DNA from 2 places in the Pseudoxanthomonas sp. GW835-FHT14C01 genome. Region 2 is predicted to be linked to the other one. Evidence: predicted binding sites of a transcription regulator. Region 2 holds the regulator's gene; the other holds the start of a gene.
What was found. The regulator FliA, encoded in region 2, starts transcription of late flagellar genes. The targets are predictions, from matches to a motif close to TAAAGTTTNNCNNNCNNNGGCCGATAA.
Positions count from the first base shown of each region.

Region 1: AC1Q5B_RS17710 (methyl-accepting chemotaxis protein) is a predicted target of FliA. The motif match lies at 3,479-3,505, and genes of this name have one in related genera.

Region 1 covers NZ_JBXAGB010000003.1:908,282-922,495, reverse strand. Annotated here, with positions in the region: gene AC1Q5B_RS17730 (methyl-accepting chemotaxis protein) at 1-572, shown strand, start outside; gene AC1Q5B_RS17725 (CheR family methyltransferase) at 673-1,584, shown strand; gene cheD (chemoreceptor glutamine deamidase CheD) at 1,581-2,183, shown strand; gene AC1Q5B_RS17715 (protein-glutamate methylesterase/protein-glutamine glutaminase) at 2,183-3,250, shown strand; gene AC1Q5B_RS17710 (methyl-accepting chemotaxis protein) at 3,535-4,725, shown strand; gene AC1Q5B_RS17705 (histidine kinase) at 4,856-5,482, shown strand; gene AC1Q5B_RS17700 (EAL domain-containing protein) at 5,479-7,194, shown strand; gene AC1Q5B_RS17695 (GIY-YIG nuclease family protein) at 7,187-7,465, shown strand; gene AC1Q5B_RS17690 (ATP-binding protein) at 7,613-8,764, opposite strand; gene AC1Q5B_RS17685 (flagellar protein FlgN) at 8,950-9,294, opposite strand; gene flgM (flagellar biosynthesis anti-sigma factor FlgM) at 9,300-9,608, opposite strand; gene flgA (flagellar basal body P-ring formation chaperone FlgA) at 9,777-10,424, opposite strand; gene AC1Q5B_RS17670 (chemotaxis protein) at 11,024-11,977, shown strand; gene flgB (flagellar basal body rod protein FlgB) at 12,148-12,534, shown strand; gene flgC (flagellar basal body rod protein FlgC) at 12,546-12,953, shown strand; gene AC1Q5B_RS17655 (flagellar hook capping FlgD N-terminal domain-containing protein) at 12,982-13,662, shown strand; gene flgE (flagellar hook protein FlgE) at 13,700-14,214, shown strand, end outside.
Region 2 covers NZ_JBXAGB010000005.1:10,130-24,343, forward strand. Annotated here, with positions in the region: gene AC1Q5B_RS19345 (chemotaxis protein CheA) at 1-1,541, opposite strand, end outside; gene AC1Q5B_RS19350 (response regulator) at 1,588-1,953, opposite strand; gene AC1Q5B_RS19355 (STAS domain-containing protein) at 1,950-2,261, opposite strand; gene AC1Q5B_RS19360 (chemotaxis protein CheW) at 2,443-3,525, opposite strand; gene AC1Q5B_RS19365 (ParA family protein) at 3,522-4,304, opposite strand; gene motD (flagellar motor protein MotD) at 4,304-5,266, opposite strand; gene AC1Q5B_RS19375 (flagellar motor protein) at 5,285-6,025, opposite strand; gene AC1Q5B_RS19380 (chemotaxis protein CheA) at 6,250-8,001, opposite strand; gene AC1Q5B_RS19385 (hypothetical protein) at 8,029-8,169, opposite strand; gene AC1Q5B_RS19390 (protein phosphatase CheZ) at 8,207-8,824, opposite strand; gene cheY (chemotaxis response regulator CheY) at 8,824-9,204, opposite strand; gene AC1Q5B_RS19400 (RNA polymerase sigma factor FliA) at 9,335-10,087, opposite strand; gene AC1Q5B_RS19405 (MinD/ParA family protein) at 10,084-10,962, opposite strand; gene flhF (flagellar biosynthesis GTPase FlhF) at 10,952-12,610, opposite strand; gene flhA (flagellar biosynthesis protein FlhA) at 12,659-14,214, opposite strand, start outside.

The DNA of each region.
Region 1 (14,214 bases), on a different contig from region 2:
AGACCAACATCCTGGCGTTGAACGCGGCGGTGGAAGCCGCGCGCGCCGGCGAGCAGGGTCGCGGTTTCGCGGTGGTCGCTTCGGAAGTGCGTACGCTGGCCCAGCGCAGCGCGAATGCGGCCAAGGAGATCAAGGGCCTGATCGAGACCTCGGTCGACAAGGTGGCCGACGGCTCCAAGCTGGTGAACCAGGCAGGCACGACCATGGCCGAGATCGTGGCCAGCGTGCAGCGGGTGACCGACATCATGGCCGAGATCTCCGCCGCCTCGCAGGAACAGTCGGCCGGCATCGAGCAGGTCAACCAGACCATCACCCAGATGGACGAGACGACCCAGCAGAACGCCGCGCTGGTGGAAGAAGCCTCCGCCGCGGCCCGCTCGATGGAAGAGCAGGCACAGGCGCTCAGCGAATCGGTGGCGGTGTTCAAGCTGCACGCCCATGCCGCCCCCGTGGCCGCCAAGCCGGTCAAAGCGGCGCCCGCTCCTTCGCCGGCCAAACCAGTCGCACGCGCCGCCGCCAGGACGGTGCTCGAACCGGCCCTGGCCGAGGGCGACGACTGGCAGGAGTTCTGAGGCACGCGGTTTGCATCAGGCCGGCCGATGACCGATGCCCCGTCCTCGCGGCGGGGCATCGACCCGGCACTCCCTCAGTACCCGCTCTTTCGAGACGCCCATGTCCGTCAGTCCCCGCTCCATCGCGCCGGCCACCACGACACGACGGACTCCCGCCCTGCCTGCCCACGATGACGTCCCCGCGCCGGGCGCGCGCGACTTCGAGTTCGACGACCGCGATTTCCGCCGCGTCGTCGACCTGATCCGCCAGCGCGCCGGCATCGCGCTCGCCGACGGCAAGCGCGACATGGTCTATGGCCGGCTCTCGCGACGCCTGCGCGCGCTCGGCCTGCGCAGTTTCAAGGACTACCTGGACCGGCTGGAGCGCGACGGCGGCGACGAGTGGCAGGCGTTCACCAACGCGCTGACCACCAACCTGACCTCGTTCTTCCGCGAGCCGCACCACTTCGAACGCCTGCAGGAGGAGCTGGCCAAGCGCCGCCACGACGGCCCACTGAAGATCTGGTCCTGCGCCGCGTCGACCGGCGAGGAACCCTACTCGATCGCGATCTCCGCCTGCGAGGCCTACGGCACGCTGACGCCGCCGGTGCGCATCCTGGCCACCGACGTCGATACCCAGGTGCTGGCCACCGGCGAGCGCGGCGTCTATCCGATCGAGCGCATCGCCGGCCTGGACGACGCGCTGAAGCGGCGCTATTTCCAGCGCGGCAGCGGCCCCAACGAAGGCAAGTGCCGCGTGCATCCGGCGCTGCGGCAGCTGATCGAATTCCGCCCGCTCAACCTGCTGGCGCCGCGCTACGACGTGGCCGGACCTTTCGTGGCGATGTTCTGCCGCAACGTGATGATCTATTTCGACAAGCCGACCCAGCGCGGCATCCTCACCCGCCTGGTGCCGCACCTGGCCGACGACGGCATGCTCTATACCGGGCACTCGGAGAACTACCTGCACGCGGCCGACATCATCCAGCCCTGCGGCCGCACCCTGTACCGGCGCGCCGGGACCGCCGCATGAGTGCCGCCGCGGCCGCCTTCGCCGATGGCAGCGTGATGCGCTACCACGACATCCGCTTCAAGACCGACGCCGCCAAGCTGCTGCCGACGCAGTACCTGGTCGTGGACGACCACACCGCCCTGGTCACCGTGCTGGGGTCTTGCGTGGCCGCCTGCATCCGCGACCCGCTGCTCAAGCTGGGCGGCATGAACCACTTCCTGCTGCCCGACGGCAATGTCGGCGACGGCGCGCCCGCGCGCTACGGAAGTTATGCGATGGAACTGCTGATCAACGACCTGCTCAAGCGTGGTGCGGCGCGCAGCCGGCTGCAGGCCAAGGTGTTCGGCGGCGCCAACGTGCTGAAGGGCTTCACCAGCAATCCGGTGGGCACGCGCAATGCCGAGTTCGTCCGTCGCTATCTGGACGCCGAGCGCATCCCGGTGGTCGCCGAAGACCTGCGCGGGATCCATCCGCGCAAGGTCTGGTACTTCCCCGACAGTGGTCGCGCCGTCGTGCAGCGCCTGCCGCACGCCCACGATGCCGAGGTGCTGGCGGCCGAGTCCGCGGCCCGCGCCCGCCTGTCCAAGGCTCCCGTCACCGGGGGCGTGGAGCTGTTCTGATGAGTACGACCCCTTGCCGCGTGCTGATCGTCGACGACTCGGCGGTCGTACGCCAGATCCTGACCGAAATCCTGTCCCGCGACCCCGGCATCGAGGTCGTCGGCGCCGCCGCCGATCCGCTGCTGGCGCGCGACAAGATCAAGCGCCTGAACCCGGACGTGATGACGCTGGACGTGGAAATGCCGCGCATGGACGGCCTGGCGTTCCTCGAGAACGTCATGCGGCTGCGCCCGATGCCGGTGGTGATGATCTCCTCGCTGACCGAACGCGGCGCCGACACCACGCTGCAGGCGCTGGCGCTGGGTGCCGTGGACTTCGTCTCCAAGCCCAAGCTCGATGTCGCCAGCGGATTGCAGTCGTATTCCGACGAGATCATCGCCAAGGTCAAGACCGCCGCGAAAGCGCGCGTGCGGCCGTTGGCGCGCACCGGCGCGCCGCGCGTGAACCTGGATACCGCACTGCCGGCACCGCCGGCGCTGCGCTTCCGTACCACCGACCGCCTGATCGCCATCGGCGCGTCCGCCGGCGGCACAGAAGCATTGCGCGTGGTGCTGGAACAGATGCCAGCCGACGCGCCCGCGATCGTGCTGACCCAGCACATCCCCGCCGGCTTCAGCCGCGCCTTCGCCGAGCGGCTGGACCGCCATTCGGCGATGGCCGTGCGCGAAGCCAGCGATGGCGAAGCCATCCTGCCCGGCCATGCCTACCTCCCGCCCGGTGGCCAGCACATGCGGATCATCCGCGACGGCGCGCGGTGGCGGGCGCGCATCGACGACGGTCCGGCGGTGAACCGCCACAAGCCGGCGGTCGACGTGCTGTTCCGCTCGGTCGCGCAGAGCGCGGGCGGCAACGCGGTCGGCGCCATCCTCACCGGCATGGGCGACGACGGTGCGCGCGGCCTGTTGGAAATGAGCCAGGCCGGCGCCCCCACCCTGGTGCAGGACGAAGCGAGCAGCGTCGTCTGGGGCATGCCCGGCGCAGCCATGCGGATGGGCGCCGCCAAGGAAGCCCTGCCGCTGGAACGCATCGCGCAGCGCCTGCTCGACCTGGCGGCATCGATCGCGTGAGCTGCTGGCGACTCTCTTGTGGAGCCCCTGCAGGAGCGACGTGAGTCGCGACCGCACAGCCGATCCCATCCTGACCTGCGATACGAACCCGCTGCGATGACGGCACGGACTCCACACCCTCAGCGCTCATGGCCTCTCCCACGCGCGGTCGCGACTCACGTCGCTCCTACAGGGGCGCAACGGCGGTCACAGATCGTCTCCAACCGCGAAACCCGCGGATTTCCCGCCTAAAGAGCCGATCCGCACGGCCGATACCCATCAGTGAGCTTCAGCAGAGAGCACCCATGTATTCGCGCATCCTGGTTCGTCTGGCGGCACCCCTCATCCTCACCCTGCTGTTCCCGGTGTCGGTCGGCTTCGACTGGCCCAACGCCCTGCAATGGGCCCTGCTGACGTCGCTGACGCTGGCCTGGCTGATCTTCGCCTGGCTGACCGTCGTCAACTCGCACCAGATCTCCCCCGAGCACGCCAGCGTCGTGCGCGAACAGGATGCCCTGCTGACCGAACTGCGCCGCTTCGTCAACAACGAGATCGAAGGCTCCCGCAGCGAGATAGACCGCGCCCGCGAGCTGATCCGCGAGGCCGTCAGTAACCTCGGCGGCAGCTTCGATGCGATGAACCGCAAGTCGCGCGAACAGAGCGCGGCCATCTCCCGCATCATCGACCGTAACGGCGAGGGCGACCGTGCCGGCGTGGACGTGGCGCGCTTCGCCCAGAACGCCAGTCAGCGCATGGAGCAGCTGGTCGAGGCGCTGGAACAGGTGGCCGGCCAGAGCGGCACCACCGTGCACCATATCGACGACATGGCGCAGCACCTGGACGGCATCTTCTCGCTGCTGGAGGACGTCAAGTCGATCGCCGACCAGACCAATCTGCTCGCGCTGAACGCCGCCATCGAAGCGGCGCGTGCCGGCGAGGCCGGTCGCGGCTTCGCGGTGGTGGCCGACGAGGTGCGCAACCTGTCCGAGCGCTCCACCGCCTTCAACGAACAGATCCGCAAGCTGGCCCACAGCTCGAAGGAATCGATCGCCAAGGTGCGCGACACCGTCTCGAACATGGCCTCGCGCGATCTCGACCGTTCGCGGGAAGCGCGTTCTGAAGCGGCCGGCATGCTGAACCAGGTTGCCGCGATCAACGCCTCGCTGGGCGACGGCATGCGCGAAGTGTCGATGTGCGGCCACGCCATCGACGCCAGCGTCGCCGACGCTGTCCGCTCGCTGCAGTTCGAAGACATCGCCACGCAGTCGCTGGGCAGCGCGCAGACCCACCTCGACCGCCTGACCGCGATCAACAAGGAAGCGCTGGCCCTGCAGGAACTGCTGCACCGCACGGGTGGCGCCACCGACAACGAACTGCTCAGCGCCCTGCGCCTGATCGGCAACCGCCTGCGCGACCAGCGCACCGAGTGGGAACGTCCGCCGCACAAGCCGGTGGCGCAGCAGAACATGGGCGCGGGCACGGTCGAGCTGTTCTGACCCTCCCTTCCCGCAGAAGCGCACGACGGGGCGGCCAGCGATGGCCGCCCCGTTTCGTTCCGGGCTTTACCGCGCCATCGGTCCGCCACATGGCTGGCATACTGCGGCCGTTCCCGCTCCCGCATCGCCCATGCCGACGCCCCCTTCCTCCGACCTGCTGCTGCAACTGTTCCGCCTGCAGGAAGCCGACCGCCATCGCGTCGGCCGCGCCTTGCACAACCAGGTCGGCCAGGCGCTGTCGGCGATCCGGATGGGTGCACACCTCGTGCAGTCGGAAGACGATGCCGACGTCCGCGCGGAAGACCTGCAGGAGATCATCCGCGCCAGCGACGAGGCCGTCGCCATCGTGCGCGACCTGCATGCCACGCTGCACCCGCCGCAACTGGATTCGATCGGCCTGGATGCCGCCCTGCGCGCCGAGCACGAACGCCTCTTCCCCGGCGAAGGCGCGACGCTGTCGCCGTTGCCGCAGGCGCCGGTGCCGGATACCGCCCTGGTGGCGTTCCGCATCGCGCAGACGGCGATGCGCGCCGCAGCCAACGCGGGGGATCCCCTGGCCCTGACGCTGGCGGGCGATACCGAGGCATCCGGCGTGTTCACGCTCGAACTGCAGGGGGATACCGTCGCCGTCGCCGAGCTGCCGCTGCTGCAGGCGCTGGCGAGCGCGGCGGGCGGCGACCTGACGGCTGTCGCAGGCGCACCGTGGCGACTTCGCCTACCCTATGGGCCCCTGTCCTCAGCCGCCGATCCCGCGTGAATTCCGAACACGCCCACCTGCCCCGCCTGCCGCGCCTTGGCGCCGGCGAAGCCGATCTGCAGCGCATGGTCGATGCCGCCACGAACGACGGCACGCCGCTGATGCTGCTGTATCTGGACATCGACCACTTCCGCTCGATCAACGAGAACATGGGCGTGGAAGTCGGCGACGAGGCGCTGGCCATCCTCAGCGACCGCCTGCAGCGGGCGCTGGGACCGGAAGCGCGCGCCTGGCGCCACGGCAGCGACGAATTCATCGTGGCCGTGCCGCGCCTGCCAGGCACCCTGCCGCCCGAGCGCTTCGGCGACCTGCTGCGCGAGCAGATCGAGCTGCCGATGACGGTGCTGCCGTACACGCTGTTCCTGACCGGCACGCTCGGCGTCGCCCTGTGTCCGGAACATGCGGACACGCCGTCCGGCCTGCTGCAATGCGCGGAAAGCGCGATGGAACAGGCCAAGCACGAAGGCATGAACCTGGTGCGCCTGTACCGGCGCGGCGCGGCGATCACCGCACGCAGCGACAGCATCATCGCGCGGCAGATCGTCAACGCCATCCACCACAACGAACTGCGCCTGTTCTACCAGCCGCAGATCAACGCGCACGACGGCCGCGTCATCGGCATGGAGACGCTGCTCCGCTGGTACTCGCCTGCGCTCGGCCTGCTGGTGCCGGAGCGCTTCATGCACGTGGCCGAGAAGCTCGGCGTGATCGTGCAGATCGGCGACTGGGTGCTGCGCAACGCCTTCAAGCAGGCACGCGTGTGGCGCGACTGGGGGTTCGACGACTTCGAGATCGCGGTCAACGTGTCCACCCTGCAGCTGCTGCGTCCCAGCTTCGTGTCGGAAGTGCTGGAGGCGATGCAGGAAGCCGGCATCCCGCCGCAGATGGTGGTGCTGGAAGTGCGCCAGAACGCGCTGGCCAAGGACATGAACCTGGTCCATCGCACGCTGGCCCAACTGCATCGCGAAGGCGTGCGGCTGACGCTGGACGATTTCGGCATGGGCGATTCCAACCTGGATTCGCTGGTGCGCTTCTCGGTGGACAAGATCAAGATCGACCGCAACTTCGTGAAGGGCGTGCCCTCGGGCCCGCGCGAAGTCGCCATCACCTGCGCCATCATCGCGATGGGCCACCAGTTGGGCATGAAGGTCATCGCGCACGGCGTGGAAACCGACACGCAGCTCGGCTTCCTGCGCCGCAACCAGTGCGACATGTTCCAGGGCCACCTGTTCGGCGAGCCGATGTCGGCCGAAGACGCCGGCGCGGTGCTGCGCCGGCGTTACCTGCGCGCGGACGCGTTCGCCGCGACCAAGCCCGACCGCACGCTGCTGCTGCTGGACGACGAGGAGAACATCCTGCGCTCGCTGGTGCGCCTGTTCCGCCGCGACGGCTACCGCATCCTCGCCGCCAGCAACGTCACCGACGCCTTCGAACTGCTGGCGACCAACGACGTGCAGGTCATCCTGTCGGACCAGCGCATGTCGGACATGAGCGGTACCGAGTTCCTCGGCCGCGTGCGCCTGCTGTACCCGGACACGGTGCGGCTGGTGCTGTCCGGCTACACCGACCTGGCGACGGTGACCGAAGCGATCAACCGCGGCGAAATCTACCGCTTCCTGACCAAGCCGTGGAACGACGACGACCTGCGCGAACACATCCGCCAGGCCTTCGCCACGTACGAGAACCAGCCGCACCACCGCGCGCATGCCTGACACCGCCACCCCGACACCGGGCGGCTGGTGCCTCTATCTGCTCGAATGCCGCAACGGCGCCTGGTACGCCGGCATCACCAACCGCCTTGAGGTGCGCTATGCCGCGCATGTGGCCGGCACCGGCGCGAAGTACACGCGCGCGAATCCGCCAGTGCGCCTGCTCGCCCAGCGCGGCTACCCCGACCGCGGCGCGGCCTCGCGCGCGGAGGCGCGGCTGAAGCGCTTGCCCAGGGCGAAGAAGCTGGCGTTCTTCGACGCGCCTCCGTTGTAGGAGCGACGTAAGTCGCGACCGCGGAAATCAAGCAACCCACGCGGCCAGCTCGTGGATCGGCGGTTGATCGCCATGCCCCACGCTCATGGACACCGCGTTCTTCCGGTCGCGACTTACGTCGCTCCTACGGGGATGCGCGGTGACGGCTCACGCCGCGTCGGCGGCCGGCTGCCGTATCGGCAGCACGATGCGGAAGCAGGCGCCGGCGCCGGGCTCGTTGCGCGCTTCGATGCGGCCGTTGTGCTTCTTGACGATGCCGTAGGAGATCGACAGGCCCAGGCCGGTGCCGCTGCCGACCGGCTTGGTGGTGAAGAACGGGTCGAAGATGCGCTGCAGGATCTCGTCGGGGATGCCGTGGCCGCTGTCCTGGACTTCGACCCAGACCTCCTCGCCCTCCACGCCGGTGCTGACGGTGATGGTGCCGCGCTCGTCGATGGCGTGGCTGGCGTTGAGCAGGATGTTCATGAACACCTGGTTCAACTCCGAGGGACGGCACTGCACCAGCGGCAGCTTGCCGTAGTGCTTCTCCAGCGTGACCTTGTACTTCAGCTCGTTCCAGATGATGTTGATGGTGGAATCGAGGCCGGCATGCAGGTCGGCGGACTTCCAGCTGTCGTCGCGGCCCGAGTACGAGAAATCCTTCAGGTTGCGCACGATGGCGGTGACGCGCTCGATGCCCTCCCGCGATTCGGACATCAGCTGCGGCAGGTCGCCGGTGATGAAGTCAATGTCGGAGCGCGCGCGCAGGTCCTCGATCTCGGGCAGCATCGCCTTCGGGTCCGGCAGGCGCAGCGCGCGCTCGTACACTTCGATCAACGAGAACAGGCTGTGCAGGTACTCCTGCAGCGAACCGAGGTTGGAGTGCACGTAGCCGATGGGGTTGTTGATCTCGTGCGCGACGCCGGCGGCGAGCTGGCCGATGGAAGCCATCTTCTCGGACTGCACCAGTTGCTCCTGCGCACCGGCAAGCCGCACCAGCGTCTGGCGCAGCTGGGCATGGCGGCGCTGCAGTTCCTGCTGGCGCGCATGCGCTTCGCTGACGTCGTGGAAGACCACCATGCAGTGGCCGCCGCCAGCACTGTCGTGGAAATACGCGCGCACCTGCAGCACGACGCCGTCGGCCAGGGTCAGGTCGGTGTTCCAGCGGCCGGTCTCGCGCGCGGTGCGGATCGCATCCACCGGCAACAGGGCGGACAGCGCCGCCAAGGCGTGGTCCTCGTCGTTGACCAGCGCGCGCGCCGCCGCATTGGCGTGCAGCGGACGGCCATCGCCACGAAGCAGCAGATAGCCGTCGTCCATCAGTTCGGCGAGCGCCTTGAGATCGGCGAAGCTCGGGATGTCGTCCACGGCGCAGGCGCCGGAAGGCGGGTTCGTCAGCGGGTCTGTGGCCACGGATGGATCGGGTGGCGAAGGGGCGCCAGTATCCGGCGCGGCCGCGGGAGCGGCAAGGTGCGGGGTCGCAGTTTGCGGATCCGGCACCGGGCTCAGGCGACCGCGATGGGACGCGGGGCGGCGGTCGTCGACGTCTGGCCCTGCGCGTCGTACGCGCCGTGGCTTTCGGTGCGGCCGAGATGGCGCAGCGCCCAGTTCACTTCGCGGCGGCGACGGGCCAGCAGGATGCCGTTCGCATGGTTCTTCTCGGCCAGGTCGGCCAGCTTCTCGCGCAGGTCGTCGGGGAAGCCGAAGCCGGCCGCGGCGGTTTCCAGCGCGCGCAGGGCATCCAGCTTGTCCTGCGTGCAGCGCATGAGCGCCTCCACGTCGTGCTCGACGATGGCGCGACGCTCCTCTTCCAGGGCCGCGGACAGTCGCTGGAGGGAGGCGTGGTTCATTGCGCTCAGCGGCCCAGCTGCTCTTCCAGGCCCAGCATGCCGTCGGCGATCGCCTCGGCGTTGATCTTGTAGGCACCGGACTGCAGCGCTTCACGCACGGCCTGCACGCGGGCTTCGTTGATCGCCGGAGCGCTGGACAGCTCGCGCTGCATCGCCTGCAGGCTGGTGGCTTCACCGGTCAGACGCAGGCTGTCGCCCGCCGCACTGGCTTCCACGGGGCTGGAACGATCAGCGCCTGCGGACGCCACGCGGCCGCTCACGGGACCGGTGGTGCGGATGGCGGCAGGGGGAGTGCCTTCGATTTTCTGGTTCATGTCAGTCGCCTGTCACAGGGTTCATGGGAGTTATCGGCCGCCACCCGCTCGACTTTAGTGACGGATCGCACAATTCCGAGGAGGGGCCGGGTTTTGCCCGATGTCCTTCCACCCAGCGTCGGTATCGGCACCCTCCGGAACATCTTGAGGGCGAATGCGGATTTTTTTTCATCGGCTCACCCAGACGTCGCCGCCTGCGCCCACGATGCCCTGCACCACCCTGCGCGAGGACAGGTTTTCGACGGTCACCCGTTCGTTCTCGCCGGCGTCGGCCAGCGCCTTGCCCGCCACGCGGACCTCGACGCCGCCCCGCCGGGACACCAGTGCCACGTTGTCGCCGCGCCGCACCAGCCGCTGCGCGACCAGGTCGGTCGAGGCCAGCACGGCGCCGGCGGGCAGCATGCGCCGTGCGACGCGGCCCACGGCCTGCGCGGGATCGGCCACGGCGGCACCGACGATGCGCGAGGCGTCGCGACGCTCGGCGACGAAGGCGTCCGCGGTGATGGTCTCGCCCGGCGCGATACCGCGTGCCAGCACGAGTACGGTCTGGCTGCGGCGGACGCGCACCGGCACGAACAGGCGCCAGCCATCGGGACAGCCGACTTCCACGCTGTTGCTGCCCTGCACGCGCGCGACCAGGGCGGCACTGCAGCGCGGCAGGCGCAAGGCGGGATCGAGCGTGGCCTCGGCTTCGCTGCCGGCGGGCAACGCGCCGAGGGCGGCCGCCTTGATGCTGTCGACCGGCTGGAAGTCCGCGGCCAGGACACTGCACGCGGTCAGGCCGCCGATCAGGGCGGTGGTCAGGCGCAGCAGCATGGTCGGACTCCGGTGGTTCATCGGCGTGGAAGCTGCAAGCGGTGTGCCAGAAGTCGCTTCTTCGTGGGACCTTCGGTGTGAGGTTCTTGACGCTGGGGTTTGGTGCCGCTCGCCGCGGGGGCCTTCTTGACCAGCCATACGGCTGTTGAAAAGCACTTCTTTGTTTATGCAAAGAAAAACACACCCCAGGCGGCACGCCCTCCGCGCTGCGCGCTCCGGGTTCGAGAGCGGGCCGGGAGCAATAGCAACAGCACGCCTCGATCCCTCAGGTGCGGCACTTGGGGCCCCTGAGGTCCGGCAGTCCCGGCGGGCGGACCGTCGGGGGGTGTTTCTTTTGCCGACTTTTCTTTGCACAAGCAAAGAAAAGTAGGGCCTCCGCGGCGAACGGCGCCATGCCGGCACCATCGAGGAACGATCCCGGCAGGCCCCAGGAATCCAACGCGACGGCTTGGACAAGCCCAAACGGTTCGTACAGGCACCCGACTTCCGTTGCCCCTCACCCTAACCCCTCTCCCGCAGGGAGAGGGGCTAAAAGCCTCGAAGGGCTGGAAGGCCCGCGACCTGCTCAAGACCCCTCCCCCCCGGCCGATATGCTGTGCATGACCCAGGACCTGCTCAACCGCATCGACCAGCGCACCCGCCTGGCCGGCCACAACCGCCTCGCCCTGCTCCTGTTCCGTCTGGGCGGGCGTCAGCTTTTTGGCGTCAACGTCTTCAAGGTGCAGGAAGTCCTGCGCCGTCCGTCGCTGTTCCAGCTGCCCGGCCTGCCCACCGAGTTCGTCGGCGTGGCGGACGTGCGCGGAAGGTCGGTGCCCGTGCTGGACCTGGGCCTGAGCATCCGCCATCCCGAGCGCGACCCGAATCCCGAGAACGCCCCCAACTACCTGGTCGTCACCGAGTTCAACCGTTCGGTCCAGGGCTTCCTGGTCAGCGGCGTGGAGCGCATCGTCAACATCGCGGTCGAAGACATCCACCCGCCACCCGAACTGGGCGCGGAAAACAGCTTCCTGACCGCCGTGACGCGGTTCCAGGGCGAACTGATCCAAGTGATCGACGTGGAAAGCGTGCTGGCCGACATCTGCCAGTCGCGCATGGATGCCACCCTGGCGCCCGAGATGGCGCTGCCCGCCGATGCCCCGCCGATGCAGGTGCTGGTGGTGGACGACTCGCGCGTGGCGCGCTCGCAGATCCGCAGCGTACTGGAGCAGTTGGGCGTCACCGCCACCCTGCTCTCCGATGGCCGCCAGGCGCTGGACCATCTCTTGCAGGTGCACGCCGCCGGCGAGAACCCGGCCGAGCGCTACGCCATGGTCATCTCCGACATCGAGATGCCGGCCATGGACGGCTACACGCTCACGACGGAAATCCGGCGCCACCCGGGCCTGGCCGGCCTGTACGTATTGCTGCACACGTCGCTGTCGGGCGTGTTCAACAACGCCATGGTCGAACGGGTCGGCGCCAACGCCTTCGTGGCCAAGTACAGCCCGCACGAGCTGGCCGAACACGTGCTGTTCCGGCTGAATCAGGTGGTGGCGGCAAGAATGGCCGCCTGACGGCGTAGAGCGGAGCTTGCTCCGCTGACTGTCGGACCGGATCCCACGCCTGGCCGTCGAGCAGTCGAGCAAGCTCGACGCTACGGCTTCCTTTCCAGAAGCTCGCGCCGAGCGCGCGTTCTGGCACACGCCTTGCAACTGCCCCGGCAACGGTCTGCCGGAGCGGTGCCATGTCCAATCCCATCTCCAACTATCTGGGCGTCCATGCCGCGGCGCTGCCGCTGCGTGAGCAACGGATGCAGCTGATCGCCAGCAACCTGTCCAACGCCGACACGCCCAACTTCAAGGCAAAGGACCTGGACTTCCAGGCCGCACTTGAACAGGCCGCCGCCAAGGCCGCGCCGCTGCAGAGCACCCACGAGCGGCACCTCACCCTGCTCAATGCCTCGCCGCGCGTCTTCGAACGCGATGGCGTGCAGCCCAGCCTGGACGGCAACACCGTCGATGCCGATACCGAGCGCGCCGCCTACGGCCGCGCCGCGCTGGAGTACCGCGCCTCGCTGAGCTTCATCGAATCCAAGGTGCGCACCATGCTCACCGCGATCACCGGCCAGTAAGGAGGCATGCCATGAGCAACCTGCCCATCTTCGACGTCGCCGGTTCCGCGCTGCAGGCGCAGTCCGTGCGCCTGAACACCATCGCCAGCAACCTCTCCAATGCCGACTCCATCGCCTCCTCGCCGGAAGCGGTTTACAAGCCGATCGAGCCGATCTTCCAGGCGCGCAGGCTCAACGCGGACGGTTCGCTGACCTCGGTGCAGGTGAAGGAGATCACGCAGAGCGAAGCGCCCCCGATCAAGCGTTACGAACCCGGCCACCCGATGGCCGACGCCGACGGCTACGTCTATGCACCGGACGTCGATCCGGTCGCGCAGATGGTCAACCTGATCTCCGCCTCGCGCGGTTACCAGGCCGGCGTGGAAGTGCTGAACACGGCCAAGGAACTCGCCCTGGCCACCCTGACCATGGGGCGCTGATGCGTCCCTCCCCTGACCGAGCACGCGCATGACCACCGTCAATGGCGATCCGTTCGCCGCCCTCAATGCCAGCGGCACCGGTGCGACCCCGAAGAAAAAGGCCGACACGCTGGGCCAGGCCGATTTCATGCGGCTGATGACCGAGCAGCTGAGCAACCAGGATCCGCTGAAGCCGCTGTCCAATAGCGAATTCGTCGCCCAGCTGGCGCAGTTCTCCACCGTGCAGGGCATCAGCGACCTCAACAGCACCGTCAACGGCTTCACCGCCGCGCTGACCGGCGACCAGGTGCTGAAAGGCGCCTCGCTGGTCGGGCATTCGGTGGTGGTGCCGTCCGAATCGATCGCCCTGCCCGCCTCCGGCAACGCCACCGGGCTGGTGATGTCGCCGGGTGCCGGCAAGGTGACCTTCGAGATCAAGGACGCCAGCGGCATCGTCGTCGACACCGTCGAAGTGGACGCCACCGGCAAGGGCGAGACCGCGTTCGCGTGGGACGGCCTGAAGGCCAACGGCGAACGCGCCGAGGCCGGCAAGTATTCGATCAAGGCCACCCACACCGCCGCCGACGGCACCGGCACCGCGCTCAACACCTACGTCGATGCCCACGTGGACAGCGTGACCATCGGCTCCGACGGCCTGTACCTCAACCTGCCCGGCCTGGGCACCGCCCCGCTCGACTACGTGCTGCGCATCGGCAAGTCGGCGTCCTGACACCCACGCTCCCACCGCATCCCGCAAGGAGTCTTCCATGGCATTCAACAGTTCCCTGTCCGGCATGAGAGCGGCCAACGCCGACCTCAACGTGACCTCGCACAACATCGCCAACGTCAACACCACCGGTTTCAAGGAATCGCGCGCGGAGTTCGCCGAGGTGTTCTCGTCCACGGGCTACGGCCTGCTGCGCAACGGCATCGGTGCCGGCGTGCGCCTGACCAACGTGGCCCAGCAGTTCTCGCAGGGCGACATCAACCAGACCGGACGCTATCTGGACATGGCGGTGGACCGCGAGGGCTTCTTCACGGTCAGCAACAACGGCACCAACGTCTACACACGCGCCGGCAATTTCCAGCGCGACCCGAACGGCTATGTCACCACGCCGGAAGGCTACCGCCTGCAGGTGTTCCCGCCGCGCGCCGACGGCGTCGGCTTCGACACCGGCAACATGACCGACCTGCGCCTGCTGACCACCGACAGCCCACCCTCGCCGACCACCAACGTGGAACTGGGCGTGACCCTGCCCGGCAACGCTGCGCAGCCGACGAT
Region 2 (14,214 bases):
TGGCCGGCGGCGCTTTCGAGCTGCACTTCGCCGCCCAGCGCCTGGATGTTGCGGCGGACCACGTCCATGCCCACGCCGCGTCCCGACAGGTCGGTAACGGCTTCGGCGGTGGAGAAGCCAGGCTGGAAGATCAGGTCCCAGACCTGCGCATCGGTCGGGTTCTCCGGCACGGCGAGGCCGCGTTCGGCTGCCTTGGCGAGGATGCGGTCGCGGTTGAGGCCGCGGCCGTCGTCGCTGACTTCGATGACGATGTGCCCGCCCTGGTGCGAGGCCGCCAGCGTGATGGTGCCGGTCTCGTCCTTGCCGGCCTGCGCGCGCACGTCGGGCAATTCCAGGCCGTGGTCGATCGAGTTGCGGACCAGGTGCACCAGCGGATCGGCGATGCGTTCGATCAGGCCCTTGTCCAGCTCGGTGCCCTCGCCGACGGTGCGCAGGCGCACCTGCTTGCCGAGGCGCGCGGACAGATCGCGGACCAGGCGCGGGAAGCGGCGGAACACCGCGTCGACCGGCAGCATGCGCACGCCGATGACGGCTTCCTGCAGGTCGCGCGTGTTGCGCTCCAGCAGGTCGAGGCCGGCGAACAGGCGTTCGCACTGGGCCTGGTCGAGCAGGCCGGAGACCTGCTTGAGCATGGCCTGGGTGATGACGAGTTCGCCGACCAGGTTGATCAGCCCGTCGATCTTGTCGACGCTGACGCGGATCGAGGTTTCGGCGGCGGCGTCGTTGGCGGCAGGCGCCGCTGTCGCTGCAGGTGGCTGCGCACCGCTGGCGACGACGGCGGCCACCGGCTGCGTGGCGATGGCGACGGCATCGACCGGCACGGCGGTGCGCTGCATCGGCTGGATATCGAGTTCGCAGTCGTCGACGACCCAGGCGAACACGTCGTCCACCGCGCTGCGCGGCACCTTGCCGATCAGGCCGAGGTCCCACGCCAGGTAGGCTTCCAGCGGATCGATCTGCTCGAAGCCGGGCAGGCGCTCCATCCGGCACGCGATTTCCAGCGGTCCGAGGTGTTCCAGTTCGCGCAGGATGCGCAGCGGATCGTTGCCGCTCATGAACAGCGACGGCGCAGGGGTGAAGCCGATCTTCCAGCCGTCGGGTTCGGCCTCTGCCGCGGCCGCCGTGGCCGGCGCGGCGGCGGCAGGCGCCTCCTGTCCGGACAGCACCGCATTGAGGCGGTCCTTCATCGCCTGCACGGCGGCGGGATCGGCCGGCGTGCCGTGTTCGGCTTCCGCCAGCAGCGCACGCAGCACGTCCACCGAGGCGAGCATCGCGTCCACCGCGGGTGGACTGACCGCACGCTGGCCCGCACGCAGTTCGTCGAGGAGCGTCTCGAGCACGTGGGTCATGCCGGCGATGGCGTCGAAGCCGAACGTCGCCGAGCCGCCCTTGATGGAATGCGCGGCGCGGAAGATGGAATTGATCAGGTCGCCGTCGCGGTTGCCCTGTTCCAGCGACAGCAGACCGGCTTCCATGGCTTCCAGTCCTTCGCGGCTTTCCTCGAAGAACGTGGCGTGGAAGCGCTGCATGTCCATGTTCATTGCGACGGTGCCCTGGTGCGGTCGGAGGGAAGACGGAGAGGAGGGATCAGCCCAGGACTTTCTGGACGGTGGCGACCAGCTGTTCCGGGTTGAACGGCTTGACCAGCCAGCCGGTAGCGCCGGCGGCCTTGCCTTCGGCCTTCTTGTCGGCGGCCGACTCGGTGGTCAGCATCAGCATCGGCGTGAACTTGTAGTCCGGCAGGCCGCGCAACGCGCGGATCAGCGAGATGCCGTCCATGTTGGGCATGTTGACGTCGGTGACGACGGCATTGAACTTCTGTCCCTGCGCGCGCCCCAGCGCCACCTGGCCGTCTTCGGCTTCATCCACCGCGAAACCCGCCGAGCTCAGGGCGAAGGCGACCATCTGTCGCATCGAGGCCGAATCGTCCACTACCAGAATGCGTGCGCTCATGCGGCGTTCTCCACTTGTTGCGTGTTGTGTTCGTTGTCGTTGGCCAGGCCGAGCTGCGGGGCGATGCCGAGCAGGCGCGCGGCGTCGCGGAAGCTCTGGCTGACCGCACTGAAATCGGTGGCAAGGCCGGCCTGCTCGCGCTGGCGCACGAAGCTGCACAGCACCTGCAGGCTGGCGGTATGCACGCGCTGCACGGTGCCGGCGTCCAGCGCCAGCGGTCCCGGCTGCGCGACATGCGGGGCCAGGTGCTGCTTGAGGTCGGTGGCGGCCTCGATACCGAGGTCGTCACCCAGGGGCACAGCGCTCATCGTGTCTCCGGAAGGGCGGCTCTAGTGAGGTATCGGCGCGGTCTGGCCGCTCTTGAGGAACGGGTGTGAATGTGTGACGGAGTTGGTGGAAGCGAGGAATGAGTGGAGAGGAGCGAGGAGTGAGCGAAAGCCGGAAGGTCGTTCTTGCTCACTTCTCGCTCCTCTCCACTCGCTGCTCGCTTCACTGCAGGATGCGCGAGGCGTCCAGCAGGATCACCGCGCACTCGTTGAGGCGCGCCACGCCGCGGAACAGCGGATTGGCGATGCGGCCGACCCGCGCGTTGTCGGGCGATTCGATCTGCTGGTCGGTCAGGTTGGCGACGTCCTCCACCGCGGTCACGCGCAGGCCCAGCGTCTCGCCGTGCTCCTCCAGCACCACGATGCGGGTGATGGCGTCGGGTTCGATCGCGCGCCGGCCCAGGTACAGGCCCAGGTCGATCACCGGGACCACCTGGCCGCGCAGGTTCATCACGCCCAGCATGTGCGGAGCGGCGCCGCGCAGCGGCAGCAGCGTGGCGGGACGCACCACTTCCTGCACCTTGAGCAGCTCCAGCGCGTAGTGCTGCTGGTCGCAGCGCAGGCGCAGCCAGCGGGTCTTGCGCTCGGTCGCGCGTCGACGCTCGCCGGTGTCGGCCGGCGTCTGCAGGAAGGGCCTGGCCGGCAGCGGCACCGCCGTGTAGGCAGGCGGGGCGACCGGCATCGGCGCCCTCGCCACCGGCGCGGGCGCCACGCGCGAGGTCGGCGCGGCGCCCCCATGCAGCTTGTCGAGCAGGGCTTCGAATTCATCGTCGCCGATGACGTCGGCGTCGGCACGGACCGGCGAAACGGCGAGCGCGGGAACGGCAGGCGTCGCGGCGGCGGGTGCGGCCGGGACCGCGGTCGGCGCACCGTCGCCATGCAAGGTGTCGAGCAGGGCCTCGAACTCGTCGTCGGTGATCAGGTCCGCTTCGCTGCCGGCGCGCACGGGGGCGGTCGCGAGGGCCGGGGCGGGCGTCGCCGTGGTTTCAGCCGTCACCACGGGGCCGGGCGCGGCATCGCCGTGCAGGGTGTCGAGCAGGGCTTCGAATTCGTCGTCGGTGATCAGGTCCGCTTCGCTGCCGGCGCGCACGGGCGCGACCGCCAGCGTGGGCGCGGGCGCCGCGACAGGTTCGGAGTCGGCCACGGGAGCGCCCGTCGTTGCCGGCCCGGCGACCTGCACGGGTGCCGCGGCGACATCGCCGAGCAGGTCCAGCAGGTAGTCGTCGAGGACGGCGGGGGTGTTCATGCGGCCTGCTCCGTATCGCGGGCTTCGGTCATCAGCAGCCAGTCGAGCGCGCGGCGGTAGGCCGACAGGCCACGGCCGGGATAGTGCGCGGCCGGACTGGAGCGGGTCAGCGCGTCGACGCTGCAGATGCGGGTGTCGTTGGGAATGGCGTCGTTCCAGACGCGCTCGCCGTACTCGTCCTGCATGGCCTTGAGCGTCTCGGCGCCGGTGCGCGTGCGCTTGTCGTACAGCGTGGGCAGGATCGACACCGGCAGCTCGCGGTGGCGCGAGCGCTGGATCATCTCGGCCGTGCGGCACATGCCTTTCAGGCCGTGCAGTGCCAGCGGCTCGGTCTGCGTCGGGATGATGACGTGGTCGGCCGCGGCCAGCGCATTGACCATCAGCAGGCCGAGCGTGGGGGGACAGTCGAACAGCACGTGGTCGTAGGCATGGCCGCTGCGCGCGAGCGCGTTGGACAACGCCAGCCCGAGCCCGGGCTGGGTGGCGCTGCGGCGCTCCAGCGTGGCCAGCGGCGTCTGCGCGGCGACGAAGGCGAGGTTCTCGATCTCGGTCGCACGCGCCACGCTGGCCAGCGTCGGCGGCTGTTCGTCGAACAGGTCCAGCACGCCGGTGGGCTGCGGATCGGTTGCCAGGCCGAACGCGCGCGTCAGCGAGGCGTGCGGATCCAGGTCGATCAGCAGCACGCGATGGCCGCGCATGGCCAGGCCGCGCCCGAGGGCGAGGGTGGTGGTGGTCTTGCCGACGCCGCCTTTCTGGTTGGCGATTGCCCACACGCGCATCACTGGACTCCTTCATGGACCTGGGGCGCCGGCGGCGCTCCGGGCATGGGCGACGCGGCGTGGGCCGGCAACGGCGGCAGCGCGATCACTGACGGCGGTGCGGGGACCTGTTCCTGCGCATGCAAGTCCGGTGCCGGGCCGGTCGGGCTGGCCAGGATGATCAGCAGCACGCGGCGGTTGGCGTTGCGGCCTTCCTGGGTGGCGTTGTCGGAGATCGGGCGGAACTCGCCATAGCCGATCATCGCCAGCCGTTCCGGCGGAATCCCGTCGCGCACGAAAAGGTGCACCACGCTGGCGGCGCGCGCCGAGGACAGCTCCCAGTTGGACGGGAACTGCGAGGTACGGATCGGGCGGTCGTCGGTATAGCCCTCCACACGCACCGAGTTGGGCACGTTGCCGAGCACCGACGCCAGCTTGCCGACGGTCTCCTGCGCCTGCGGATCCAGCGCCGCCGAGCCGGTGGCGAACAGGATGTCGCTGTTGATCTGTACTTCCAGCCACAGCGCCGAGCGCTTGATGGTCACCAGCTTCTCGTCGATCAGCGGCGCCAGCGCGCGCTCCAGGTCGTCGGCGATGCGCTTGAGTTCGCCCTGCGCCGCTTGCAGGCCCTTGGCGTCGAGCGACATGTTCATCTGCGAGGCCATCGCCGCCAGCAGCGTGACGTTCGGCGAGGGCGACGGCGCGGAGGGTCCTTCCTTCGCCCCGGACTTGATGGGCGAGGGGCGGTCGAAATCGGCGCCCTGCAACTGGTGGTTGCCCACCTGCACCGGGTTGATCGTGCGCGGCGCGCCACCGAAGGCGGCGGTCAGCGCATCGGCGACCACGCGGTACTTGCCTTCGTTGATGGTGGAGATGGCGTACATCACCACGAAGAAGGCGAGCAGCAGCGTCATCAGGTCGGCATAGGGGATCGCCCAGGCCTCGTGGTTGACGTGTTCTTCGTGCTTCTTCCTGCGTGCCATCGGCGTCGTTCCGCAGGCTCAGTGCAGGAAGCCGGCCAGCTTGGCCTCGATGTTGCGCGGGTTCTCGCCCTGCGCGATGGCGATCAGGCCCTCGATGATCATTTCCTGCTCGCGGCTGCGGCCGCCGATCACGCTCTTCAGCTTGCTGGCGACGGGCAGGAAGAACAGGTTGGCCGAGGCGATGCCGTAGATGGTCGCGGTGAAGGCGGCGGCGATGCCGTGGCCCAGCTTGCTGGGATCGGCCAGGTTCTTCATCACCGCGATCAGGCCGAACACCGCGCCGATGATGCCCAGCGTCGGCGCATATACGCCCATCGCCTCGAACACCTTGGCGGCGGCGAGGTCCTGGTGCTCCTGGCCGTTGAGGTCGATCTCCATCATGTGGCGGATCGCTTCGGGTTCGACGCCGTCGACCAGCATCTGCAGGCCCTTCCGCAGGAACGGGTCGTCCTGCTGGTTGACCACCGGCTCCAGGCCGAGCAGCCCCTGCTTGCGGGCGATGTTGCTCCACTCGACGATCTGCGCGAGCAGCGCATCGCCATCGGTGCCCGGCGGGCGGATCACCCAGCGCGCGATGGACACGGCGCGCTTGAACACCGGCGGTGGCGTATGCACCAGGATCGCGGCGATCGTGCCGAGGATGACGATGACGAACGCCGCCGACGACCACAGCGACGACAGGCCGGCACCCTTGAGGATGCTGCCGCCCACCAGGGCGACCAGCGCCAGCAGCAGTCCGATGAGGCTGAAGATGTCCATGGTCTGATCTATCGGCCCCGTTCAGGTGGACTTGAGGTGCGCTTCCTGCAGGAGCGATGTAAGTCGCGACCGGGGTCACACCCGGTTCGTGGTTGCTGTTGTGGGAGCGACGTAAGTCGCGATGGCCGCGAGACGGACTCCATGAGGGTCCTGGCGTCTGAGGGAAAGAGCTCGCGACTTACGTCGCTCCCACAACCGCCGGGCTCCCACAGTGGCTCGTCGCCTTACGCCGTCGCGCGCAGTCCGTCGACATCGAGGATCAGCGCCATGCGGCCGTCGCCGATCAGGGTGGCGCCGGCGTAGCCGGGCAGGCCGCGTACGGCGCGCGGCAGCGGCTTGATGACCACTTCCTCGCGGCCGCGGACCTGGTCGACGATCAGGCCGAAGCGCTGTTCGCCCATCTGCAGCACCACGATGGTGAGCAGCGGCGCCATGACCGGGTCCACGCGCAGCCACTGGCGCAGGTCGACCAGCGGCAGCGTGTGGCTCTGCCGGTCGAGCACGGCCTGGCCGTCGAACCAGCGCAGGCTTTCGGAGGGCGCGTGCAGCACTTCCATCACGCGCGCCAGCGGCAAGGCGTAGACCGGATCACCGGCCTGCACCAGCAGCGTGGGCAGGATGGCCAGCGTCAGCGGCACGCGGATGACGAAGCGGCTGCCGCGGCCCACATCGGAATGGATGGTGATCTGGCCGCTGAGTTCGCGGATGCGCGACTGCACCACGTCCATGCCGACGCCGCGGCCGGAGATGTCGGTCACCTCGGCCTTGGTGGAGAAGCCGGGCAGGAAGATCAGCTGCAGGCACTCGTCGTGGCTGAGGCGGGCAGCGGCCTCGGGATCGATCAGGCCCTTCTCCAGCGCCTTGGCGCGCAGGCGCTCGGGATCGATGCCGGCGCCGTCGTCGCGGATCTCGATGGTCACGAAGTCGCCTTCCTGCTGCGCCGACAGGCGCACATGGCCGGCGCGCGGCTTGCTGCAGGCTTCGCGCAGCGAGGGTACTTCGATGCCGTGGTCGATCGCGTTGCGCACCAGGTGCACGAGCGGATCGGCCAGCGCCTCCACCAGGTTGCGGTCGAGTTCGGTGTCGGCGCCGACCAGCTCCAGGTCGACTTCCTTCTGCAGCTGGCGCGCGACGTCGCGCGCGACCTTGGGGAAGCGGGAGAACACCTTGCCGACCGGCTGCATGCGCGTGCGCATGACGGCGGTCTGCAGGCGGGCGGTGGCGATGTCGAGGCTGCTGACCGCGCGATCCAGTTCTTCGTCGCGGATGCGAGCACGCAGCGTCTTCAGGCGGTTGCGCGACAGCACCAGTTCGCCGACGAGATTGACGATGGCGTCCAGCCGCTTGGTATCCACGCGGATGGTCTGCTCGGCTTCGCCGCCGGTCTTGGCCGCCGGCTTCGGTCCGGCGGGTTTCGCAGGCGCGGGAGCGGGCGCGGCACGCGGCGGCGAGGGCGGGGCGACGCTGGTCGGTGCGCCGCCGCCGTGCAACTGGTCAAGCAGGGCTTCGAACTCGTCGTCGCCGATCACGTCGCCGGTGGGCGCGGGTGCCGCCGGTGCCGCGGTGGTCGTGGACGCCTGTGCCGGCGCGGAGGCGCCGCCGTGCACGTCGAACTGGTCGATCAGGGATTGCGGTGCGTGCGGCGGCTCTTCGCCGCCGCCGATGGCATCCAGCATCTGCTGTAGCCAGTCCAGCGACTGTTGTGCGGCGTCGAAGTGCTGCGGTTCCAGCGTGGCCTTGCCGGCACGCACCAGGCCCAGGGTTTCTTCGGCGGCGTGGCACAGGTTGACCATGGCCTGGATGCCGAGGAAGCCGGCACCGCCCTTCAAAGTATGGAAGCCGCGGAACACCGCGTTGAGCTGGCTGCTGTCGGAGGGGTCGTGTTCCAGCGTGACCAGCTGTTCGCCGAGCCGGTCGAGGATCTCCTGCGCTTCGATCAGGAAGTCGGCGGCGATTTCAGGCGTGACGGCGGACATGGACGGGACGGTTACCGGGGCGGGCGATCAGCGGGAGGCGTCGAACAGGGGCTGCGTGTCGGGGCGGCGGCGCAGGAAGCGCGCGGCCACCACATCGCAGACCAGCAACAGGCCGACGAAGAGCAGGACGACAGGGTGACGGGAACGATGGGCGGAAGCGGCAGGCATGGCAGGTCTCCGGTTCCGCAGCGCGCGTCCCCCGGGGCTACAGCCCCAGGCCGGACAACAGGTCGTCGGCGTCGTCCTGCGAAAACGCGTTGCGGTCAAGACCAGCAACGGCCGGACCGGCGAGTTCTGAAGGCTTGTCGCGGTTTTTTTCCGGCGGCGGGATGCCGAGCGCGCCGAAGCCCTCGTGCACGCGGCGCACGATGCCGGCGACGCGGCGGATGATCTGCCCGGTCAGGTCCTGATAGCTCTGCGCCAGCGCCATCTCGGACAGGCCCTTGCCGATGCGGTCCACCAGCGCGGCCTGTTCGGCCGACAGGTCGGTGCTCTTCAGCTGCGTGGCGTAGCCCCGGCACTGCTCGGCCAGGTCCAGCGTCCTGTGGCTGGCCTGTTCGGTCATCTCGACCACATGGTCCAGACGCGCGCAGGCATCGTCGAGTTCGCCCGCGCCGGTCGGCGGCAGTTCGCCCAGCGTCTGCGCCAGTTCGCGGGCCAGGCGACCCAGGCCCTGCATCATCGGCTGGGTGCGCCAGGCGGCGATGGCATCCAGCTCGCGGCGCCAGCCCGCCTCGTCGCCCTGTTCCAGGGCATCGAGCGCGGTCTGAAGCTTCTCCACCAGCGCCGCGCGGGCGCCCGTGGCGTCGGCGACGGCGTTCATCAGGCGGCCGCTCCCAGGCGTTCGAAGATCTTGCCCAGCTTCTCTTCCAGCGTCTGTGCGGTGAACGGCTTGATGATGTAGCCGTTCACGCCGTTCTGCGCCGCCTCGATGATCTGTTCGCGCTTGGCTTCGGCGGTCACCATCAGCACCGGCAGCGTCTTGAAGCGGTCGTCGGCGCGGATGGCTTTCAGCAGCTCGATGCCGGTCATGCCCGGCATGTTCCAGTCGGTGACCACGAAATCGAAGCCGCCCTGGCCCAGCGCGGTCAGCGCTGTGTTGCCGTCGTCGGCCTCGGCGGTATTGGTGTAGCCGAGGTCGTTGAGCAGGTTCTTGATGATGCGGCGCATGGTGGAGAAGTCGTCCACGATCAGGATGCGCATGTTCTTGTTGGTCACGGATGCTCCGGTATTGCGTGGACGGTGGGACTGGTGGGGATATCGACCGCGGACGGGAAATGTTTAGCGGAGCTGGCGTCGGCTCGTGGGAGCGCCCCGGGGCGCTTCTGCAGGGTCATTCGTCGTCTTCCAGGCCGGCGTCGGCCTTCTCGAACACCTGCAGGCGACCGCGCAGGCGCACCATCGCCTGGCCGTGGATCTGGCAGACGCGGGATTCGCTGACGCCGAGCACCGCGCCGATTTCCTTCAGATTGAGTTCCTGCTCGTAGTACATCGACAGCACCAGCTGCTCGCGCTCGGGCAGGTGGCCGATGGCCTTGACCAGCTGCTGGCGGAACTCGCTGCGCTCCAGGTTCTGCTGCGGCGACGGCCCGCCGGTGCGCGAGGTGTTCGGTTCGCCGTGGTCGTCGATGTGCGACTCCAGACTCAGCACCTGGCCGCGCGCGGCATCCTCCATCAGGCGCAGGTATTCGGGCAGCGGCATGTCCATCGCGCTCGCCACTTCGGTGGCGATGGCGGCGCGGCCGGTACGCTGTTCGATCTCGCGCACGGTGGCGGCGGCCTGGCGGGCGCGGCGGTGGACCGAGCGCGGCACCCAGTCGCCACGGCGGATCTCGTCGATCATCGAGCCGCGGATGCGGATGGAGGCGTACGTCTCGAACGACGCGCCCTGCTCGGCGTCATAGCTGCGCGAAGCTTCCAGCAGGCCGATCATGCCGGCCTGCACCAGGTCGTCGATCTCCACGCTGGCCGGCAGGCGCGCCGCCAGGTGGTGGGCGATGCGGCGGACCAGGTCGGCGTGCTGGGTGACGAAGTCGTTCGCGCTGCCGCGTTGCACGGCGCGGTACTGGGCGGCGGCGGTGTTCATGCGGCCACCCCCCGCTGGATCAGGCGTTCGACGAAGAATTCCACGTTGCCGCGCGCCCCGACCGGCGGCTGCCAGCGGGCGGTCGTGCGCGCGATGTCGGTGATGGCGCGGGCCGACGGGCTGCCCGGATACGCCTTCACGACGGCCTGCTGGCGCTGTACGGCGCGCCGCAGCCAGTCGTCCTGCGGCACGGCGCCGAGGTAGTGCAGGGCGACGTCGCCGAGGAAGCGCTCGCAGACGCGCGCGAGCTTTTCGTACAGCTTCCGGCCCTCGTTCGGGTCGCGGACCATGTTGGCGATGACGTGCACGCGGTCCAGGCCGCGCTCGCGCGCCAGCACCTTGATCAGCGCGTAGGCGTCGGTGATCGACGCCGGCTCGTCGCAGACCACCACCACGGTGTCCTGCGCGGCCTGGCAGAAGGTCAGCACGCTGTCGGTGATGCCGGCGGCGGTGTCGACGATCATGAAGTCGAGGGCCCGCTGCAGCTCGGAGAACACGTTGACCAGGCCGACATGCTCGGCCGGCGTCAGTTCGGCCATGTGGCGGAAACCCGACGAGGCCGGCACCACCAGCACGCCTTCGGGACCTTCCAGAAGCACTTCCTCCAGGCCGCAGCGGCCGGCGACGAGGTCGGCGAGGGTGAACTTCGGCGACAGGCCGAGCAGCACGTCGACGTTGGCCAGGCCCAGGTCGGCGTCCATCAGCAGCGTGCGCTTGCCCATCTCGGCGAGCGACACTGCGAGGTTGACCGACACGTTGGTCTTGCCCACGCCGCCCTTGCCGCCGGTGATGGCGACGACGCGCACGGGATGGAAGGCGCCGGGCATCGGCGGGGTGCTGCGGGGATTGGTCTGCAGCGGGTGATCAGGCGACATGGGTGGCCTCGGTCGAGCAGGGTTCGTCGGCTTCGCGGCGCAGCTGGTCCAGCCGCAGCACGAGGTGGGCGCTGTTGGCGCGATGGAGGTCGTCGGGGACGCGCTGGCCGTCGGTCACCCAGGTCATCGGCAGCTGGTGGTCGACCACCACGCTCAGCGCGCTGCCCAGGCGGCCGGTCTCGTCCAGCTTGGTCAGCACCACGCCTTGCGGCTGCACGGCGCTGAAGCGGCGGACCACCTCGTCCAGGTCGGAGAAGTGCGAATTGGCCGGCAGGCACAGCAGGGTCTTCACCTGCCCCGAGGCGCGCAGCCAGTTGAGCTGGCCGACCAGGTTGCGGTCGCGCTGGCCCAGGCCGGCGGTATCGATCAGCACCAGCTTGTAGTCGCGCAGGCGCTCCAGCACCAGCGCCAGGGTCTGCGCGCTGTCGGCCTCGTGCACGGCGATGCCGAGCTGGCGACCGTAGCCATGCAGCTGTTCGCGGCCACCAACACGCACGGTATCGGTGGTGACCAGCGCCACGTCGCGGGCGTTGTGGCGCTGCGCGAAGCAGGCCGCCAGCTTGGCGATGGTGGTGGTCTTGCCGGCGCCGGTCGGTCCGACCAGGGCGATGACGCCGCCGGTGTCGAGCAGGTCGGTGTCGAGCACGGGCAGCTTCTTCGACAGCAGGCCCAGCATCAGGCCGCGGCCGCGGTGCGGTTCGGTGTCGGCGGGGATCTGCAGGGCGATGTCGCGGGTGATGCCAGCATCGAAGCCGTAGTCTTCCATCAGTTCCATCGCCTGCATGCGCACCGGCGAACCGCGCAGGCGCTCGTCGGTGAGGCGATGCATCTCGCGTTCGATCATCTCGCGCATGGCGGACAGTTCGCCGCGCATCTGCACCAGTTGTTCGTCGCTCTCCCGGGCTTCCGCGGCGTTGTCGGTGACCACGGTCAGCGTGGGCACGGTGATGGCGGCGGGCGCCGGCGCCGGGGCGGACGCCGGCGTACGCGCGGCGTGCAGCGCGACGATGGGCGCGGGTTCGGGTTCCGGCAGCGACACCGGCGGCGCGATCGACGGCAGCAGCGCGTCGAGGTCCAGCGTGTCGTCGATGTCGGCACGCGGGGCGGGCGGGCGACGCGGCGCCACGACGGGTTCGATGCGCGCGACCGGCTCGTTGGCGGGCGCGGCGGGCAGGCAGGCGGCGAGTTTGGCCGCGAAGGATTCGGGTTCGATCAGCAGCGGCGCGATGTCGCGGACAGCCGGCGCCGGAATGTCGGCGGCCGCTGCGGGCGCGGCGATCACGGGCGCGCGCGGTGGCGCGATCGGGGCGGGCTTCGCGGTTTCGGCGCGCGGTGCGATGGGTGTCGCCGGCTGACGGCGCGCGAAATAGCTGGCGGCGGCTTCGGCCGGCGTCAGGGCGGGGCTGTTCGCGGCCGCTGCCTGCGGCGCCGGATCGAGCAGCGGATGCAGCGGCGCGGCGGGCGCGGTCGGGCGCATGGCGTCCAGCGTGCGCTGCACCAGCGCTTCGTCGTAGTTGCTGGCGGCGACGATCTCGACACCGTCCTCGGTGACCCGGTTGGACAGGATCACCGCGTCCGGACCGTGTTCCTGCCGGACCATCGCGAAGGCGGTGCGCATGTCGGGGGCGACGAAGCGTTTGATTTTCATGGCGTGCTATCCGGTTCGGTGTCGCGTCGGGTTCTGCTGCTCCGGGCCTCAGCTGATCGTGCCGACCAGCTTCAACCGCTTGTCCTCGGGAACCTCGCTGTAGGCCAGCACCGACAGCGAGGGGACGCTGTGGCGGACCAGGCGGGCGAGGGCGGCGCGGACCGTTCCCGGTACCAGCACCACCGCAGGCTCGCTGCGGGCTTCCTGCTTGGTCACCACGTCGGCGAGGCTCTGGTGCAGGCGTTCCGCCAGTCCCGGTTCCAGCGCCGCGCCGGTTCCCTGGGTGCTGTCCTGCAAGACGCGTTCCAGAGTCGGCGCCAAGGTGTAGACGGGCAGCTCCGGTGCCATGCCGGAGATCTCCTGCACGATGAATCGTCCCAGCGACGTGCGCACGGCGGCGGTGAGCGCGGCCGGATCGGTGTTCTGCGGGGCGAACTCGACCAGCGCCTCGGCGATGCGGCGCAGCTGCCGGATCGGCACGCGCTCGATCAGCAGGTTCTGCAGCACGCGCACCACGGTGGCCAGCGGCAGCGCCTTCGGGGTGAGGTCCTCGACCAGCTTCGGCGCGCTGCGGCCCAGTTGCGCCAGCAGCTGCTGGACTTCCTCGTGGCCGAGCAGTTCCGGCGCGTGTTCGCGCACCAGGTGGGAAAGGTGGGTGGCCATCACCGTGGCGGGATCGACCACGGTGTAGCCCAGCGATTCCGCCGTGGCCTTCTGGTGCGCCTGGATCCACACCGCGTCCAGGCCGAATGCCGGGTCCTTGCCGGGAATGCCGTCGATGCTGCCGAACGCGCCGCCCGGGTCCAGAGCCAGCTCGCGGTCGGGGTGGATCTCCGCCGACGCCACCGGCACGCCATGCACCAGCAGGCGGTAACCGTTCGACGGCAGTTCCAGGTTGTCGCGGATATGCACCGGCGGTACCAGGAACCCGAGGTCCTGGGTCAGCTTGCGGCGCACCGCCTTGATGCGCGACATCAGTTCGCCGCCCTGGTTCTTGTCGACCAGCGGGATCAGCCGGTAGCCGACTTCCAGGCCCAGCGGATCGACCGGGCGCAGCTCGTCCCAGGTCAGTTCGGCGTTGCGGTCGGGCGCGCCCGGACCGGGCAGGGCCGGCGTGTCGCCGTCGGTGGCTGCCGGACCCTGCTGGGTCCGCTTCCACATTTTCCAGGCGAGGTAGCCGATACCGGCCGCCAGCGTCAAAAAGGCGACGTTGGGCATGCCGGGCACCAGCCCGACCAGTCCCAGCACGCCGGCGGCCACCGCCAGCGCCTTGTGCTGGCCGAAGGCTTGGCCCATCACGGCCTGGCCCATGTCTTCCGAGCGCGAAGCGCGGGTGACCAGCATGGCCACCGCCGAGGACACCAGCAGGGCGGGCAGCTGGGCGACCAGGCCATCGCCGATCGACAGCAAGGTGTAGGTCGACGCCGCCTCGGCGGCCGGCATGCCGTGCTGGAACATGCCCACGGCGAAACCGCCGATGAGGTTGATGAACAGGATCAGGATGCCGGCGATGGCGTCGCCGCGGATGAACTTGTTGGCACCGTCCATCGAGCCGTAGAAGTCGGCTTCGGCGCGGACTTCCTCGCGCCGCGCCTTGGCCTCCT